2 regions of the Bradyrhizobium sp. JR4.1 genome follow, and region 2 is predicted to be linked to the other one. Evidence: predicted binding sites of a transcription regulator. Region 2 holds the regulator's gene; the other holds the start of a gene.

Region 1 (7,130 bases), on a different contig from region 2:
GGCAGCCAGCGTTCGTAGGCGGCTTTGGCCTCTTCACGCTTGCCGGCGAAGTAGGGATCGACAATCTGGCGGATGCCGTCGGGATAGCCGCCGCCGGTCATCGCGCCGGTGGCGCCTGCATCGAGATCGGCGAGCAGCGTGATCGCTTCCTCGCCGTCCCAGGGACCTTCGATATCGCTGCCGCCCGCCTCGATCAGGCTACGCAGCTTTGCAGCCGCGCCCGGCACCTCGATCTTGAAATAGCGGATGTTGGAGAAGTCGCGCGCCAACCGCGCGAGCAGCTCGACCGACAGCGGGGTGCCGGCGACGGGCGCGTCCTGGATCATGATCGGAATCTTGATTGCGCCCGACAGCACCTTGAAGAATTCGACCACGCCTTTCTCGGGCACGCGGAAGGTCGCGCCGTGATAGGGCGGCATGACCATCACCATGGCGGCACCGGCCGCCTCGGCCTGCTGGCTCCGCGCGGCGCAGACGGCCGAGCTGAAATGCGTGGTGGTGACGATCACGGGAACCCGGCCCGCGACATGCTCCAGCACTGCATGCATCACGGTCTCGCGCTCGGCGTCCGTGAGCACGAACTGCTCGGAAAAATTGGCGAGAATGCACAGACCGTTCGAGCCTGCGTCGATCATGAAATCGATGCAGCGGCGCTGTCCTTCGAGGTCGAGCTCGCCGCGCTCGTCGAAGATGGTGGGCGCGACCGGGAACACGCCGCGATAGGGGCGCTGGGCCTTGTGTTGAGGCGTGACCGGCATCGAACTCTCCATCCCTGATATCTCTTACATCTGCCGCGACGCTCGCGCAGCGTCACAGATGTACCCGCCGCGCGCATCGGCGGCAATGCCGATCGCGCGACGTAGGGACGGAAGATTGTCGAAGCTATGCGGTCCTCACCGCGCCCAAAAAGCCCTCGACCGCGACGCGGAGACGATCGGCATCGGCGGACATTTTCGTCACGGACACCGACAGGACCGAACCGGCATTGCCTGTCTCCTGGTTGAGCCTGGCGACGCTGCCGATGGTGTCGGTGACCTCGCGGGTTCCCTGCGCGGCCTGCTGGAAGTTGCGGGAGATCTCGGTGGTGGCCGCGCGCTGCTGTTCGACGGCGGCGGCGATCGCCGTCATCTTCTCGTCGATGCCGCTGATCGCGCCGCCGATCGCGCGGATGGCAGTGACCGCCAGGCCCGTCGCGCCCTGGATCTCCGCGACCTGGCGGGAGATCTCTTCCGTCGCCGTCGCCGTCTGCGAGGCGAGGCTCTTGACCTCGCCGGCAACCACGGCGAAGCCGCGGCCGGCCTCGCCCGCGCGCGCGGCTTCGATGGTGGCGTTCAACGCCAGGAGATTGGTCTGCCCTGCGATGGCGTTGATCATCTTCACGACCTCGCCGATGCGGCCAGCGGTCTGATCGAGGATCTCGACCGTCGCATTGGTCTGCGCTGCTTGCGACACGGCCTCGCGGGCCTCGCGGGCGCTGGCCTGCACCTGCGCGGAGATCTCGCCGACGGACGCCGAGAGTTCTTCGGTCGCGGCCGCGATGGTCTCGAGATTGTTGGTGGCCTGTTCGGCGGAGGACGAGACCGCCGCGGTCTGGCTGCTCGATTCCGTAACCAGCGAGCGCACGTCGGTCGCGGTGGCATCGAGTTCCTTCGTCGAGGCCGCAACGCTGTGAATGACGGCTTGCACGGTGTCGTCGAAACTGCGGCAAGCCGCATCGACGGTGCCGGAGCGGGCGAGCTGGAGCGCCTGCTGCGCTTCGCGCTCCCGGCCCAGGCGTTCCGCGGTCGCCGCGCTCTCGCGCAGGCTTTCGAGTGCGGCCGCCATGGTGCCGAACTCGTCGGGATACCTGGATTGCGGGACGGGCGTTGCGTAGTCGCGGGCGCTGATCTTGGCGATGGCGTCCACAATGGCGCGCACCGGGCGCATGAGGCGGTTGCGGACCACGTACACGCCGGCCAGGGTCACGGCCAGCGCGAGCAGGAACGCGAGCGACTGTACGACGAGATTGGTGAGCGCCTTGGCCTGCACCGTTTCCGCCCGGACGATCGACTGGTCGAGCGCCTTGTTCGCCACCGCGACGATGGACGCGAAGGGTGACTGACACAGCGTATTCCATTCCGCGGCGGGCATCGCGGGCTTGCCGCTGCCGTCAAAATTTTTCGTGAGGTCGCCGATCTGCTTGAGGGCACCGTCGGTCGTGGCCTTTGCGTCCGTCGCTGCCGTCACCAGCTCTGCCGCCACGTCCGGCGCAGCCAGCAACTCGGCCATGCCCGCCCAGCCGGAGGCGATCGTGCCATCCCATTGCGCCACTGACCGCTTCTGAGCGTCATCGAGCGGCTTGCTGGCGTTGACGTTGGAGCGAAGGGACGAACAATGGATTCCATAACGATCGCGCACCTGCCAGGCGAAGCGCCGAACCTGGATCATGCGGGCGATGAAGGGGTCGTTCATCCAGGCACGGTTCGAGACCGCGGTGGAGGCGAGATTGGCCGTGTCGATCACCTTGGTGACGGCATCATACCAGGAGTTGGTGCGCTCGATCTTGCGCTCCGCGCGCGGGCGCTTGGCTTCATCGTAGAACAGCTGGAATTGCGGCGAGGCGGCGCTCCAGCCCTGCTTCAATGTGCCAGCGAGTTCGTCTCGGCGGGCGAAATCGACGGTGGCGAGCGCAGCGCCAATCGCGTCGTAACCTCCCTGCTCAGCCTTTTCCACCTCGCCAAGTTTTGCCCGCGGGTCGTCCTCGCCGAGGATTGCGCTCTGCGCATCGCCGCGATTGTGGCGCAGCGCCAGCACGCCCTGGAAGATCGCCTTGTCGGCGGCGGCGAGCCGCGCGGTCTCCAGGCTGTCGCTATAGCGGCCGAACGCCCCAACCATCTGGATCGCCGTAGAGGCCAGCGCACCCGCGGCCAGCAGGGCCATCAAGGTCAGGAGAAGCGAACTTACCGATTTCTTAAACATTGCCATGGTGTCGGGGGCCTGAGGTCGGGGGCCTATTCTTCGGGCACCACCTTGCCCCGCGACATGCCAATGTTCCGTTAAGGTTTTAATCGAATGGGCGTGAGTTTCCGGCCCAAGGAGCCCCGGCCCCGGCCATCACGCAACCTTGGTGAAATCCGGCGGGCGGCGTTCCGCGAACGCCGTGAAGGCCTCGCGCGCCTCGGCGGTGCGCAGGCGCAGTCCGAACTGCTCGCCTTCGGCATTCATCTGCGCGACCAGCGCCTCGCCATTGCGCATCAGCTTCTTGGTGGCGGTGAGCGCGCCGGCCGGCTGACGGGCAAGACGCTGCGCCAGCGCGAGCGCCTCGGCATCGAGCTTGTCGAGCGGCACCACGCGGTTGGCGAGCCCCCATTCCAGCGCGGATTTGGCCGGCACCGTCTCGCCCAGCGCGAACATCTCGTAAGCCCGCGCATAGCCGATGCGGGCCGGCATCAGCAGACTGGAGGCGGCTTCCGGCACCAGCGCCAGGCTGACGAAGGGAGTCGACAATTGCGCGTCGTCGGCGAGTACGACGAGGTCGCAATGCAGCAGCATCGTGGCGCCGACGCCGACGGCGCGGCCCTGCACCGCGGCAACCAAGGGCCGGGTGCAGCGCGCCAGCGACTGGATGAAGCGCACCACGTTGCGGCTTCCTTCCGACTTGCCCGCTGCGACTGCGGCGAATTCGCCGACGTCGTTGCCGGCAGTGAACATGTCGCCTTCGCCGCGGATCAGGATCACGCGGGCCAACGCATCGGACTCGGCGGATTCGATGGCATCGGCAAGCTTGCCGTACATCGCATCCGTCAGTGCGTTCTTCTTGTCGGGGCGCGCCAGCGTGAGCGTAAGAATTCCGCCGTCGTTCTCGATCCGGACGTGCTCGGTCATGGGTCTCTCCTCTATTCCTCTGTATCTCTCAAAGGCTCTGTTGGAAGTTCTCTTGGAAACTTGTCCTGAATGCTGGTCAGCCAGCGCGCGACGATATCGATCTCCGCACTGGTGAATCCGTCCGTCAAGGCAGCGTTGACCTGTGCCGCGTTGGCCTTTGCCTGTGCGAGCGCTGCACGACCCCTCGGCGTCAGCCATACGCGCCAGGCGCGCCCGTCCTCGCGATCGGCCCGCCGCTCGATCAATTTTGCAGCTGCCGTGCGGTCGACGAGGCCGGAGATGCCGGCCGGCCCCAGATCGAGCGCCGTGCCCGCCTCGCCCATCAGGACGCCGTCCTGCTTGCCGAGGATGAACAGAAGCCCTGCCTGCGCCGGCGTGACCTCGCTCGAAGGCTGCGCCGCCATCCAGCGCTGCAAGCGCCGCTGCGCAACGCTCAGCAGGTAGATCAGCCGATGATGCCCCGCGCCGGCTGCTTTATTTCGCATGCGAAATAGATAATCGAAGCGGTTCGAAATGTCAAAGGACAGCGGTGAGGTCGATGTGCCGCGGCAGGCGTCGAGGAACACGCTTGACGGTCGCCTCCTTTTATGTTCCCTATTCGTTCTCTTCAATCATAGATTGTCCCGGAGGTCTTTCGTGATGAACAGTGTGCGTGGCGAGAACCAGCCGACCCAGCTCGTAATTCATAATGACGATGATACGCCGGACCAATTCGTGATGGATCTGCTTCGGCAGGTCTTCGGCAAATCAGACCGTGAAGCGACCGCGCTGATCACCCAGATCGAGCAGAAGGAAAAGGCGGTTTGCGGACCTTACCCTCAATCGGTTGCCGAAGCCCTTTTCAAATCTGCGCAACAATCCATCGGCTTGGCCGGCCATCGACTGCAGGTCACGCTTGAGGCGGTCAAAACTCCTTGCGAACTCTGCGGGAAGCCTGAGGGACAGATGGACGTGCGTATCGGCGACCGCACGGTCTGGCTGTGCAGCGACTGCATGCGTGCGGCGGATGAGCCCTCGAACGAACAAGAGGAAGATTTCGACTTTGCTTGCGACGTTCTCGATTGGCACCTTGCCAGCACCGCGCGCAGCAAACTCGTGACCACGATCCGCCAATTTCCCGGCCACATGCGCGTCGATCTCCAGGCCGCAGTCGACCGGCTCTTCGGCAAGGCCATCCGGCTGGTGGGATTGAACGAGGAGCAGCGCTACGAAACGCTGTCGATTCCACGGCTGCTCAAGGAGGGCCGCTATGCGATCGCGATCGCCCCGCTGCAATATTCCGACGTCGACGTAGGCGAGAAGAGCCCGGTCAAGTGTCTGGATAACGGACTATGGCTGTGTGAGCAGGATCATCTCCGCTATGCGGTTTTGCTCTGCGCACACCGCGAATACAGTCGCGAGCCCGGAATTCGGATCGAGATCCTGGTGTCTTCAGGTTCCGCAGGCGCGGCTCTGGTCCAGCAATGCTTCAGTGAATTGGAAGAAGCCGTACAGGCTGCGCGGACCTATCGCGGCAAGATCCTGTCGCTCGATGCGGACTCCGACTATCGCGGTCGCTCGCGCGGCATCACGGTGCATCGCTTGCCGCAGGTGTCGCGCGACGAGGTGATCCTGCCGGAGCAGACCCTGCGGCTGCTCGATCGCAACGTTCTGACCTTCGTCAACACCCGAGACCAATTGCGCCGGTTGGGCCAATCGACCCGCAAAGGCATCTTGCTGTACGGCCCGCCGGGCACCGGCAAGACCCACACGATCCGCTATCTCGCAACGCATTTGCCCGGGCATACGACGCTGATCATCACGGCCGAACAGATCGGTCTGCTCGGCGCCTATATGAGCCTGGCACGGCTGCTCCAGCCGTCGATGGTGGTGATCGAGGATGTCGATCTCATCGCCCGTGACCGCGATGACATGGGGCCGTGTGAGGAATCCATGCTGAACAAGCTGCTCAACGAGATGGACGGGCTGAAGGAAGATGCCGACATCCTGTTCGTCCTGACCACCAACCGGCCGGAGGACCTCGAAGGTGCTCTCGCGGGTCGCCCCGGCCGCATCGACCAAGCCATCGAAGTGCCGCTACCCAACGAGACCGGCCGCGGCAAGCTGGTCCGGCTCTACGGCAAGGGACTGCCGCTCGACGAGGCGGTCATCGCAGAGGCTGCCCGGCGTAGCGACGGCACGAGTTGCGCCTTCATCAAGGAGCTGATGCGGCGGCTGGCGCAAGGAAGCATTGCGCGGGACGGCGGCAACACCGTGGTCTCCGCCGATATCGACGAAGCCCTCGACGACATGCTGTTCTCCGGCGGCCGGCTTAACGCGCAGCTGCTCGGCGGCGCGCAGGCAATGGCCACCGGGTGACGCTTCCTCCGACGTGGCGCGCCTGTTACGGCGCGCAGGTGAAGCTCGACGCCTCCGTCACCGGACCGCTCTTGTAGTGCGGCCAGGCCGGCCAGCGGCACAGCGGCAGCGCGCGAAGCGTCGCAAACGACGGCGCCTCGACCTTCTGCTCGGCGACTTCCAAATCGCCGGGCGCCTTGCCCTTTTCGACCCAGTCGACCAGCGCGCTCAGCATGTCGACATTGGCCGGCGCGCCGGAGCCGACATGGTCGACGCCGGGCGCGGCGTAGAGCCGCGCGAACTCGGCCGTCTCGGCCTTGCCGAGCTTGCGTTCGACGTTCTCGAAATAGCGGATGCCGGCATAGGGGCTCTGCGCATAGTCCGCCATGTGCTCGAGCATGATCAGCCGGCCGCCGCGAGCGCGGAAGCGGCTGAGGTCGGGGTCGGTGGAATCCATCAGGCTGGAGACCTCGAGCAGCCGCGCCTTGTGCTGTTCGGGCTTATAGGTCGTCACGTCGAGCTTGGGATCGCGCGCGAACACATATTGGATGCCGCCGGCGCCGTAAATCCAGGCGATGCCGTTATTGGGCGTGGGTGGCTGCGCCGGGGGCGCCGTGCCGAGCCACCACGCGACCCAGCCGCCGGTCGGGCCAACCGCCGGCGTGTCCTCGCCCGACACGCCCCAGCCCGGATAGTCGTCGAGGCCATTGGCAAGCGCGAACGGGAATTTGTAGGTCGCATGCAGGGTCTCGATTGCCTTGATCTGTGCGTCGGTGAGGCACTGATCGCCGGTCTTGCCGCTCGCGCAACGCAGCGTCTCCGCCTTGAATGCCGCCTTGCATGAAACGGGATCCTGCACCAGCGCGTCATCGGAGCCATCGGCCTTGTCGCAAGCCGCGCGCACGGCATCGCCCACAAGCTTCACCTGC
Region 2 (7,130 bases):
TCGCCAGCCAGAGCGCACTGGCGCTGACGCAGCGTGGTGACGGATTTGTGGTTCAGGCGGTGAGGGCGAGAGGCACGAGCCGCCCCTGGTTGCCGGCCGGCGCCGGCGAGGGTGATTTCGACGGCAGCCTTGCGCCGAAGGCGACCGCGCCCCGCATCAAGGACGCAACGCCGGCGGAGACCGACTTGCAGGCCGACGATTGATCTGATGGTGCGGAGCAACGCAGCGGGTCGGTGCGTCCGCTCGGATTCGCTGGCGCAAACCACACCATCTCGCCGGCCACGGCGCCGGCGATGGCAATTCAATCCTGACCTCCGACCTCGTAGCCGGAGGGCGGCTGTTTCAGCCGATCGGCAGGTGCGTGACGGTCGGCTGCCTGTCGGCGATGATCTGCGCCTTGTGCTCGCGCTCGATGACCGACTGGGTCACAGGCAGTTGCAGCACGGTCGCGCGCTGGCCTTCGACGAGCTGCGTCACCAGCACAAATTTGCCGTCGGGGAATTCGATCGCGTCATGATGGCGGTCGGGAACGTGCGGATCGATCTTGCCGAACTTGCCCACGCGGGAATTGATGGTCCGCGTCCAGATCCAGCGATTGTCGTAGCGGACGTCGTCTGCGAAGGCGAGCTCCGTTCCCGGCAGCAGGCAGACGGCAACAGACGGATCGGCTGCGGAGGCGAAGCCGCGCGTCGAGGTGCCGCGGAAATTTGTCGAGACGATCGTCTCGCCGACTTCGGCGGGGCGCGACGCGACGGCATGCAGGCTGTAGTCACACATCGGGTGCTCCTCATGCTGGGATAGCAACCCGCGTCTCTTATCGAGGCGCAGGCCTCTATCAGAGTTGAAGCACGAAAGCTCTGCTCGGTTGTGGGCAAATCTGCGGCTGGTTTCCGCAAGCCGCGATCACATTATCTTTCCCGAATTCAATAGGAACAAAGCGAGTTGCGATGCATTCGGGAGGCGCATGCGCGAATCTTGCCGGCTGGTGCAACGACCTCGATCGCTGGTCGCTGTTTCCTCGCACACCCGAGCCGCGAAGCGGTGCTGTTTCGGTGCTGCTTCGTGGGCGTCGCGAGGAGCCAGCGCCGGAGGAGGGGCCGGATAGTCTGTGCAGAACCAGAAAGACTATCCAGCCGGAGCGGACGATGATCCGCTCCAATCTCTGACCGGCGATGCCGATCGGAAGCGCGCGAGGCGCCAACTTCTCCAGGTATCAAGTACGTCCGGTATCAGTACTTCCGGTAAAGCCCGATCAGCTTGCCCTGAATCTTCACCCGATTGGGCGGCAGGATGCGGACCTCATATGCAGCGTTGGCGGGCTCGAGCGCGATCGAGGCGCCGCGACGGCGGAAGCGCTTCAGCGTCGCTTCCTCGTCGTCGATCAGCGCCACCACGATGTCGCCGGTATCGGCGCTCTCGTTGCGCTGAATCAGCGCCATGTCGCCGTCAAGGATGCCGGCATCAACCATGGAATCACCGCGCACTTCCAGCGCGTAATGTTCGCCCGAGCCGAGCATGTCGGGCGGTACGCTGATGGTGTGGCTGCGTGTCTGCAACGCCTCGATCGGCGTGCCGGCCGCGATGCGGCCCATCACCGGTACCGCCACGGGGCGTTCGCCCTCGTCCGCGGGCAGGCTGGAGCCCGCACGCACCTTGCCGAGATTGCCCTCGATGACGCTCGGGGTGAAGCCGCGGCGGCTGCCGGCGGCTGCCTGGAGCTCCGGCAGCTTGATGACTTCAATCGCACGGGCGCGGTTGGGCAGGCGTCGGATGAAGCCACGCTCCTCGAGCGCCGTGATCAGGCGATGGATGCCCGACTTCGAGCGCAGATCGAGCGCATCCTTCATCTCGTCGAAGGAGGGCGGCACGCCGCTTTCCTTCAGACGTTCACTGATGAACCGCAGAAGCTCGTATTGTTTGCGCGTTAACATCTCGACCAAAGTCCCCCGGTTGATGTCGTCCGATTCCGAGACGCAGAATTCGGCAATAAGCCGCTACATGCTCGAAACAAATCATGAACGGACACTATATGTTCGATACATGTTCCGCAACTGCTTAATTTACCGTGAACAGAGCAAACTCCGCGGAACGCGCGTTGCGGGGGTGCTCAGACGGGGAGCCGCAACACTTCGCAAGCTGTGCCGGCTTCGGCCTTCGGCGCGAATGGTGCGCGCACGAGAAGTACCTGTGCTGCAGCGAGATTCGCAAGCAGCGAAGAGTCCTGATGGTTGACGGGAAGAACGACGCGTGTGCCATCGTCACGCTCCTCCAGATGCGCGCGCAGATAGTCCTCGCGCTGGTCGTTGGCGCCGACGCCGCGGCCGAGCACGGCGCGTTCGCGGCGATGGTGAATCACTGAACGGCCCGACAGGGCGCGAATCAGCGGCACCATGAACAGGAAAGCGCACACGTAGGACGATACGGGATTGCCCGGCAGGCCGATCACACCCATTGCGCCGAGGCGCCCATGCATCATCGGCTTGCCTGGCCGCATCGCGATCTTCCAGAACGCCATCGCGATGCCTTCGTCCCTCAGTGCCTGCTGGACCAGATCGTGGTCGCCGACTGATGCGCCGCCGGTCGTGATCAGGATGTCGGCGCCGCTCTCACGGGCGCGGCGGATGCCCGCGGTGGTCGCCTCCAGCGTGTCGGCGGCAATACCGAGGTCGATGGTCTCGGCGCCCTCGCTGCGGGCGAGCGCGTGCAGGGCGTAACCGTTGGAATAGACGATCTGGCCGTGGCCGGGCGTGGTGCCCGGCATCACCAGCTCGTCGCCGGTGGCGAGAATCGCGACCTTCGGACGCCTGAAAACGGCAAGGTGCGGATAATTCATTCCGGCGGCGAGCGCGAGGTCGCGCTCGGTGAGACGACTTCCCTTGCGCAGGAGCACGTCGCCCTCGCGGAAATCGACGCCGGCGGGGCGGATGTGCCGTCCGGCGATCGCGGCTTCCTTGATCGTGATCCGCTGGCCGGCGGCGACCGTGTCCTCCTGGATCACGACGGCGTCCGCGCCACCGGGAACGACCGCGCCGGTGAAGATCCGTACGGCCTCGCCGGCGCCGATCGTCCCGGCGAACGGTCGGCCCGCCGCGACTTCGCCGATGACGGTCAGCTCCGAATCGATCGTCGCGGCATCGGCCGCGCGCACCGCGTAGCCGTCCATCGCCGACATCGCCTGCGGCGGCTGCGTGCGCCGCGCCGCGACGTCACGCGCGAGCACGCGATGGTAGGCCTCGTCGAGGGAGATCATTTCTTCCGGCAGCGGCTCTGCACCCGCCAGCACCGCGGCAAGCGCGTCGGAAACCGGCATCAAGGCCACGGCGAAAACTCCTGCTCGGCACGTTCGGGCGAATGTTCCGCACGTCTTCTAGCCGAGCGCGGGCGCAGAGGCAAAAACGGCTGAGCGGGCACAGTCATCCCGCCGCTTCACATTGTTCCGGAAGGCAGGATCAAGCGCGTCGCGGCATGATCCGAAGAACCTGACAAATCGGCAGGAGAGTGGTCATGGAAGCGACGAAAATCACGGCAAGGAAAATCACGGCAAGGCGAGAACGACGAGCGCCCTGGCCTGCATCGATCAGCTCCCTGCCTGCCCGGGAGTTACGTCGGGCGCCTTGGCTCCCTGGTCTTTGTCGGGCAGCGGATCGGCCTGGGATTTCAGGTCGGCGGCCTTGCTCACAAGCTTGGCGGAAAGGTCCGAATCTGAAGTTGTCCTGGCGAATTCAAGAAGAAGAGAGGCCTGCTTGGTGAGGTAGGTTTTGCCCAGCACGATGATGCATCCGTCCGTAGAAGTCCCAACGGACTCTAAGAGTCCGGAAGGCGGTATTCCGTTCCCGGAACTCTGTACAAAAATGCACAAAGTGATCGGGTTCCTCAATTTCTCAAAATTGGTCCCGTGGGGCGGTGCCGCCGTGGGTTTCGCGACACCGACTCCTCGTCAAATGCCCAATGCCTTCAATGCGTTCCCGACGTCACGCGGCGAGGTCACATGCACCGCCGTCAAGCCGCGCGCCCGCGCTCCCTCGATGTTTTCAGCAAGATCATCGAAGAACACGATGCGCCCGGCGGGCACGCCGATCGCCGCAACGACGTGGTCGAAGGCCTCCGCATCCGGTTTGCGCAAGCCGATGCTGGACGACAAATACAGCTCGCGGAAATGGCCGAGAAGGTCGGCATATTCCCTCGAGAAATGGTCCACGTGCGGCCGGTTGGTGTTGGAGAAAGCGTAGAGCGGCATCTGCTTCGCTGCCCGCGGTAGCAGCTCGGCGATGTCAGGCATTTCGCCGGCGAAGATCGCGTTCCAGCCTTCCAGGAACTGCGCGTCCGAAATGCCGATTCCGAGCGAGGCTCGCAATGAGGCGAAATAATCCTCATCGCTGATCTTCCCCATCTCGTGCAACCGATAGGCTTCGCTGTCCCGCACATAGCGCGCGACGATGGCTTCGGGCTTGCAGCCGGCATGTCCCGCCCAGCAGGCGATTGCCTTGGAGAAATCGATATCGAGCACCACGCGGCCGAGATCGAACAGGAGCGCATCCGCGCTGCCGGGAGAGAGCGATGTCACCTGCATCCTTTCACTCAGTATCGATATGGCTCGTGGTCGAACAGCGGAAACGCGCTGAACACACTCGGCGCGTTGGTTGCGGTCGCCTGGTGCAGGCAGGATTTGTCGAGCTCGGCGAACGACGTCGCACCCAAGAGGCCGAGGCAGCGCAGCACTTCGTCCTCGAGCAGCTCCAGCATGCGCGCCACGCCGGATTCGCCGGCCGCCGCCAGCGCCCAGCATTGTAGCCGGCCGATGCCGACGAGGTCGGCACCCGCCGCGATCGCCTTGACGATGTCGGTGCCGCGACAGACGCCGCCATCGACCATGATTTTGGCGCGGCCGTTCACGGCATCGACGATCTCGGGCAGCACATGCATGGCGCCGCGACCGTGATCGAGCTGACGGCCGCCATGGTTGGAGACGTAGATCCATTCGACGCCGTGATCGATCGCGATCAGCGCGTCCTCTGGCGTCGCGATGCCCTTGAGGATCAGCGGGATCTTGAACTTGTCCTTGATCATCTTCACCGTCCGCCACTCCAGACCCTTCTGGTAATCGCCGCCGGTGGCGCGCAGGCGGCTCTCGCGAACGTAGCGCTTGGCGATGTCACGTTCGCGACGGCTGTAGTGAGCGGTGTCGACGGTCAGGCAGAAGGCGGCGTAGGCGTTCTTCTCGGCCCGGCTGACGACGTCGGCAACGAAGGCGTCGTCGCCGCGCACATAGAGCTGGTAGAGGCGCAGCGCGTCGGGCGCAGCTTCGGCGGTCTTCTCGAGGCCGGGCTCGGACACGGAACTGAGCATGTGCGCCGCACCGAAAGTGCCGCAGGCGCGTGCCACGCTCGCCGCACCATCCGGATCGAAGATCTCAAGCGCGCCGACGGGGGCGAGTACCACCGGCAGGCGCATCTTGCGGCCGAACTGCTCGACCGAGCCGGTGACCTTGCGGACATCGCGCAGCACGCGCGGGCGAAAGGCGATCTCGTCCAGTGCCATGCGGTTGCGACGCATCGTGGTCTCGGTCTCGGCCGCGCCGACGATATAATCCCAAGCATTCTGGTTGAGGTTGGCGCGGGCTTTCCGGACGAATTCATGCAGATTCTGGAACGGCTCGGTGCTGGCGCCGAGCTCGACGTTCCTTTCCGGTTGGATGCGGGGTGCTTCGTTCATTGTTATCCTCCCGAGAATTTGAAGCCTTCCGTCATCGCCTAACCCGTCCGGGGCGCCAAAACCATCCTAAAATGGCATGGCAGCGAGGCGTGGGCCGGCCGGCCGACCCCCGCTGCGCACCAACCGGGTCCTGCAACGTTGCCGAAAGTTTAGGTCCGGACGAAGGGATTTTTACGGTGTACCCGCCGGCGTGGCATCCCGGCCTTGAAGAAACCAGAATGGTATTGTGAGAAGCAGGCTGGATCGCCATTTGCATGGCGGCTCCCCAGCCCCACCGAACCGCGAAGCAAAAAGGCCAGCCTATCCATGCGGAAAACCCTGCTGTTTCCACTGGGCGCGCTCACCGGAGCGTGTCTGACCCTTCTGGTAGCCAGTCCGCACGGCGGCGTATGGGCGGCACGGGCGGCAGCGAGCGCGGATGACGCCTATTCCAAGCTCAATTTGTTCGGCGAAGTGTTCGAGCGGGTGAAGGCGAGCTACGTCGAGAAGCCTGACAATGCCAAGCTGATCGAAGGCGCGATCACCGGCATGGTGACCTCGCTCGATCCGCACTCGCGCTACATGAACGACAAGGCCTGGACCGAGATGCAGGAGACCACCTCCGGCGAGTTCGGCGGGCTCGGCATCGAGGTCACGATGGAGGACGGTCTCGTCAAGGTCGTCTCGCCGATCGACGACACGCCGGCCTCCAAGGCCGGCATCATGTCGGGCGACCTCATCAGCAAGATCGACGGTGATGCCGTGCAGGGCATGACGCTCGAGCAGGCCGTCAACAAGATGAAGGGGCCGGTCGAGACCCAGACCAAGCTCACGATCGTGCGCAAGGGCGCCGACGCCCCGCTCGACGTCGCGATCAAGCGCGAGATCATCCATGTGCGCCCGGTGCGCTTCCACGTCGAGAACGGCGACATCGGTTATATCCGCGTCACCTCGTTCAACGAGCAGACCACCGATGGCCTGAAGAAGGCGATCGCATCGATCTCCAAGGACGTTCCGCCGGAGAAGCTGGTGGGTTACGTGATGGACCTGCGCAACAATCCGGGCGGACTGCTCGATCAGGCTGTGTCGGTGTCGAGCGCGTTCCTGCAGCGTGGCGAGGTCGTCTCGACCCGCGGCCGCAATCCGGAAGAGACCCAGCGCTTCACGGCGCATGGAGGCGACCTCACCAAGGGCAAGCCGCTGGTGGTTCTCGTCAATGGCGGCTCGGCCTCGGCCTCGGAGATCGTGGCCGGCGCGCTGCATGACCACAAGCGCGCCACGCTGATCGGCACGCGCTCGTTCGGCAAGGGCTCGGTGCAGACCATCATTCCGCTCGGCACCGGCAACGGCGCGCTGGCGCTGACCACGGCGCGCTACTACACGCCCTCGGGCCGCTCGATCCAGGCCCAGGGCATCGCGCCCGACATCGAGATCCTCCA

The links. Region 2 encodes LexA, which represses DNA repair genes until DNA is damaged. Its sites were predicted from a motif close to TGTTCNNNNTGTGTTCNG; they were not measured.
Region 1: ABIB90_RS01425 (ATP-dependent Clp protease adaptor ClpS) is a predicted target of LexA. The motif match lies at 4,453-4,470, and genes of this name have one in related genera.

What each region holds. Positions count from the first base shown of each region.
Region 1 is NZ_JBEPRY010000001.1:268,288-275,417, forward strand. Features, by position in the region: gene ABIB90_RS01405 (dihydrodipicolinate synthase family protein) at 1-758, opposite strand, end outside; gene ABIB90_RS01410 (methyl-accepting chemotaxis protein) at 883-2,964, opposite strand; gene ABIB90_RS01415 (enoyl-CoA hydratase) at 3,094-3,864, opposite strand; gene ABIB90_RS01420 (MarR family winged helix-turn-helix transcriptional regulator) at 3,876-4,349, opposite strand; gene ABIB90_RS01425 (ATP-dependent Clp protease adaptor ClpS) at 4,504-6,222, shown strand; gene ABIB90_RS01430 (tannase/feruloyl esterase family alpha/beta hydrolase) at 6,248-7,130, opposite strand, start outside.
Region 2 is NZ_JBEPRY010000003.1:9,905-17,034, forward strand. Features, by position in the region: partial or broken gene ABIB90_RS08505 (ComEC/Rec2 family competence protein) at 1-203, shown strand, start outside; gene ABIB90_RS08510 (hypothetical protein) at 343-777, opposite strand; gene lexA (transcriptional repressor LexA) at 1,230-1,931, opposite strand; gene ABIB90_RS08520 (molybdopterin molybdotransferase MoeA) at 2,108-3,319, opposite strand; gene ABIB90_RS08525 (hypothetical protein) at 3,578-3,769, opposite strand; gene ABIB90_RS08530 (HAD family hydrolase) at 3,938-4,570, opposite strand; gene ABIB90_RS08535 (alpha-hydroxy acid oxidase) at 4,579-5,712, opposite strand; gene ABIB90_RS08540 (S41 family peptidase) at 6,019-7,130, shown strand, end outside.